One region of the Geobacillus sp. WSUCF-018B genome, then DNA from elsewhere that is predicted to be linked to it. Evidence: riboswitches for the same ligand, from Rfam matches in the RefSeq annotation. Region 1 holds a riboswitch; the other holds the start of a gene.
What was found. A riboswitch is a leader RNA that binds a small molecule or an ion and turns the genes downstream of it on or off. The one in region 1 is predicted to bind FMN.
Positions count from the first base shown of each region.

Region 2: another riboswitch for FMN. It lies ahead of CV944_RS06085 (ECF transporter S component); the one in region 1 lies ahead of ribD (bifunctional diaminohydroxyphosphoribosylaminopyrimidine deaminase/5-amino-6-(5-phosphoribosylamino)uracil reductase RibD).

Region 1 covers NZ_PIJF01000024.1:20,501-22,881, reverse strand. The annotation lists gene CV944_RS08885 (CBO0543 family protein) at 1-301, opposite strand, end outside; gene CV944_RS08880 (peptidylprolyl isomerase) at 501-941, shown strand; gene CV944_RS17860 (hypothetical protein) at 928-1,056, shown strand; FMN riboswitch at 1,104-1,237, shown strand; gene ribD (bifunctional diaminohydroxyphosphoribosylaminopyrimidine deaminase/5-amino-6-(5-phosphoribosylamino)uracil reductase RibD) at 1,442-2,381, shown strand, end outside.
Region 2 covers NZ_PIJF01000014.1:902-3,282, forward strand. The annotation lists gene CV944_RS06080 (sulfite oxidase-like oxidoreductase) at 1-409, shown strand, start outside; gene CV944_RS06085 (ECF transporter S component) at 452-1,036, opposite strand; FMN riboswitch at 1,193-1,325, opposite strand; partial or broken gene CV944_RS06090 (threonine synthase) at 1,408-1,647, opposite strand; gene pepT (peptidase T) at 1,843-2,381, shown strand, end outside.

The DNA of each region.
Region 1 (2,381 bases):
AAAGGGAAAAGAGCGACCATCCACCGATATAGGCGGCCTGCACCCAAATCGGACGATGCATCGGGTATCCGTTTAAAAACAGGAGGTTGACGGTGACGTAAATGAAAACAATAAATACATAGGCCAGTCCGTCGACTCCAACATCAAAATACCCGTATAAATGGTACTTGACATCGAGAAACAAATCCGTTGAAAGGCCGAAGAAAACCGCAAACAGCGAAGTTGTATACATTTCAAGGCCTGAAAGCCGTTTTGGCATGAGGAGAAACGAAACAGAAAAGACGATTACCGTCACCGCCATCAACAGCACCGTCGGACGCCCCCTTGCCAGTTTTGCTACGTCTATCATTCATCACTAGTGTACCCATTCCGATTCCATATAAATATATTATATTAAAAAAACAATGAACAGTTCGACGAGGCGGCATTTTGGCTTTCTTTCCCTTTCGAATCATGATATGATAAAAGCGGTTGAAGCGCAAAAAAGGAGCTGAAGTACCATGGCGAAAAGAGGATATATTTTGATGGAAAACGGTGGGAAAATCGAATTTGAACTATTCCCGAACGAAGCGCCGGTGACGGTCGCTAATTTTGAGAAATTAGCTAATCAAGGGTTTTACAACGGCTTGACGTTCCATCGCGTCATTCCCGGTTTTGTCAGCCAGGGAGGATGTCCGCGCGGCAACGGGACGGGCGATGCCGGCTATACGATTCCGTGTGAGACGGACCACAATCCGCACCGGCATGTTGCTGGCGCGATGTCAATGGCGCACCGCGGCCGCGACACCGGCAGCTGCCAGTTTTTCATCGTCCATGAGCCGCAGCCGCATTTGGACGGAGTGCATACGGTCTTTGGCCAAGTGACGTCGGGAATGGAGATTGTCAAAGCCATGAAAAATGGCGATGTCATGAAGGAAGTGAAAGTGTTTGACGAACCGTAAGCAACGGACGGAAGACGAGGAGCGGACAAGCCGGAACAATTGGCTTTTGTTTTTCATTTTGCTGGGGATGAGCCTATTGTGGGGAGCGGCGTACTGGTTTTGGGTCGTACAATGATGATTTCCGGCCGCTCTTGTGGTATAATAAACCTAATAATATAGTGAAGCCTCCTTCGGGGCAGGGTGAAATTCCCGACCGGCGGTGATGAGGCGCTATGCCTCTCAGCCCGCGAGCCGTATCGGCACGATCCGGTGTGATTCCGGAGCCGACAGTATAGTCTGGATGGGAGAAGGATGGCGATGTGCGCACGGCTGTTTTCGGCCGGCCTGGACGGCCGGCGCCGGTTTGGTGTAGCGGCGGCCGCTTTGTGTCGGTCGGTATGACATAGTTAACGAACAAGTGTTCTTGTTTGTTTGGCTGCACATCATGGTTCATTCTCTCATTAACGAACCCCCGGGGAAGTTCCGGGGGTTTATTTTTTAGAAAAAAAGGGGGGAGTGTGGTGTATCGCGATGAACATTATATGCGGCTTGCGCTCGATGTCGCGAAAGCCGGAATCGGGCAAACGTCCCCCAATCCTGTCGTCGGTGCTGTTGTGGTCAATGGCGGAGCGGTCGTCGGGCTTGGCGCCCATTTAAAAGCGGGAGAGCCGCATGCGGAAGTGCATGCGATCCGCATGGCCGGCGAGAAGGCGCGCGGGGCAACGGTGTACGTGACGCTTGAGCCGTGCAGCCATTACGGCAAAACGCCTCCATGCGCGGATTTGCTCATTCAAGCCGGCGTCCGCCGCGTCGTCATCGCGACAACCGACCCGAATCCGCTCGTCGCCGGGAAAGGGATCGACAAGCTGCGACGGGCGGGCATTGAGGTTGATGTCGGGCTGCTGAAAGAAGAGGCGGATGAGCTCAACCGGGTGTTTTTTCACTATATCGCGGCAAAAACGCCGTTTGTGACGTTAAAATACGCGTGCAGCCTCGATGGGAAAATTGCGACGGCGACCGGGGAAAGCAAATGGATTACGTCCGAGGCGGCGCGCCAAGATGTGCACCGCCTTCGCGCCCAGCATGACGCCATTTTGGTCGGCGTCAACACCGTGTTGGCGGACAATCCGAAGTTGACGGTCCGCATCGGGGAGCAACGGAAAAATCCGCTCCGCATCATTTTGGATACAAACTTGCATACGCCGCTTGACGCCCATGTCGTCACCGACCGGGAGGCGGAAACGTGGATCATCACTGGGAGCGGCATCAGCTGGGAAAAGGCCGAGGCATACGAGCGCCTCGGGGTGCGCATCATCCCGATGCCGGCTGCGCACATTCATGTGCGCGACGTGCTCCGGCTGCTCGGTGAGCAGCGCATTACGTCGCTGTTTGTGGAAGGCGGCTCGCGCGTTCATGACAGCTTCCTCCGGGCAGGGGCGGTCAATGAAGTGGTCGCCTACA
Region 2 (2,381 bases), on a different contig from region 1:
GAAATTTGATACGACGTTTGAAGGCATCGCTTTCCGCGAGTTTTTGCGCTTCGTCGATCTCGATCCCGACGTGAAATATGTAAAAATTTACGGCTACTTAAACGGCGACCGGTTCGGCTATTCGGCAAACTTGCCGCTTGACGCGCTGATGGGCGACGATGCCTTGTTTGTTTATCGATGGAAAGACAAGCATCACGACTGGCAGGACATCTCGCCGAAGCACGGCTATCCGCTCCGGTTCATCCCGCCGGCGACATTTTATTTATGGAAAGGGGCGAAATGGGCGTCCGGCATCCGCTTTATGAAAGAAGATGAGCCGGGCTATTGGGAGGAGCGCGGCTATTCGATGACCGCCAATCCGTTTAAAGAAGAACGGTTTGCCGAGTGGGTGCCGCGGATTCGCTTTTGACAAACGCAAAAAAGCGAGGGAAAAACCCTCGCTTTTTGTTCCTCAAGCGGCTTGGCGAGATGCCGCCTGTTTGTCAAGCCAAGCACGAAGACGCCAAAAGAGAAGCTGAAATACGATGGCCGCCATCGCTCCTTTGACGGCGTTAAACGGCAAAATCGCCGATACCACCAACGCCTTCGCTTCCGGTGCGCTCATCTGCGGAGCGCCGAGGAAAAGCGTATACGCCGGCAAAAAGACGTAGTAGTTGAGCACGCTCATGACGAGCGCCATCGTCACTGTTCCCGCCGCCAGCCCCAGCAGCAAGCCTTTTTTCGATGCGGCTTTCCGATAAATATAGGAAACCGGCAAAAGGAACGCCACCCCGGCAGTGAAGTTGGCGATCTGGCCGACCGGAACGCCGGTCGCGCTGCCGACGAACACGTAGTTCAGCACGTTTTTCAATAGTTCGACCGCCACACCGGCGAGCGGGCCGTACAACAAGGCGGCGATGAGCGCCGGGATGTCGCTGAAGTCAACAAGCAAAAAGTTCGGAAACGGCGGCAGCGGAAAGTTGAGCATCATCAGCACATGCGCCATGGCGCCCAACACTCCGATGCTGACAAAGGCGCGGATGGAAATGCGTTTCATGCTTGTTCTCCTCCCCTTCTCGTGATTCATCCTCACAAGAAGAAGGCTGCCGCTGCGAGCGCCAACAAAAACTCCCTTAAACCGAACAAGGCTTAAGGGAGAAAAAGGGTGTGCGCAACTAGACGTTCGCATGCGCCAAAACGAACGCCGGCAAACCTTCATCTTCTCCCATCCAGACTATACTGTCGGCTCCGGACTTGCACCGGATCCTGCCTTGCGGCTCGCGGGCTGAGAGGCGAAGCGCCTCATCACCGCCGGTCGGGAATTTCACCCTGCCCCGAAGATGAATCGTTTTTCATTTTTAATTATTCTGATGAGTTTAGCATACAATACTGTTTTCAATTTGTCTATGTTTTTTGCTCACAGCTTGATTATTCCCGCATCGAAAGCGAATCTCCCGGTTCAAGCACCGGTGGGGCGACTTGAACCAAATCGGCGTATTTCAATCCCGTCCCCGTGTTGAGCACGACGACCGTCTCCCCGTCGCGAATCCAGCCGCTCTCGCGCAATTTTCGGACCGCCGCAAACGCCGCCGCTCCTTCCGGGCAAACGAACGCCCCTTCGAGCTCCGCCACCGTCCGCTTCTCGGCCAAAATCGCCTCATCGCCAATGGTTTGACGCCCAATTCCTTCGCTTTCGAAATCCCAACCGCCTCGCCGGCCGCGGAAAACTCGTGCGCCGCATGGCGCTCCCTCTTTCCTTGTTGGAGATCGCATATGATAAAATAAACACGGAACCGCTCCGCTGCATTGGAGAAGCGATTCGCGCATTCACCCAACACTCATACATAAAAAGGAGATGAACAAATGAAACAAGAATTGATCGAACGCTTCATCCGCTACGCCAAAGTGAATACCCAGTCCGATCCAGAAAGCAGCACATGCCCGTCGACTCAAGGGCAATGGGAGCTGGCGAGAATGCTCGTCGAAGAGCTGAAGTCGATCGGCATGGAAGACGTCACAGTCGACGAAAACGGCTACGTCATGGCGACGCTGCCGGCCAATACGGACAAAAACGTGCCCGTGATCGGCTTTTTGGCTCATATGGACACCGCTCCGGAGTTTACGGGAGCCAACGTCAACCCGCAAATCATCGAACAGTACGACGGCGGCGACATCGTGTTGAACAAAGAACAAGGCATCATCTTGTCGCCAAACGATTTCCCGGAGCTCGCCGGCTACAAAGGGCATACACTGATTACAACCGATGGGACGACGCTGCTTGGCGCCGATGATAAAGCCGGAATCGCCGAAATTATGACCGCGATGAACTATCTCATCCAACACCCGGAGATCAAGCACGGCAAAGTGCGCGTCGCCTTTACCCCGGATGAGGAAATCGGCCG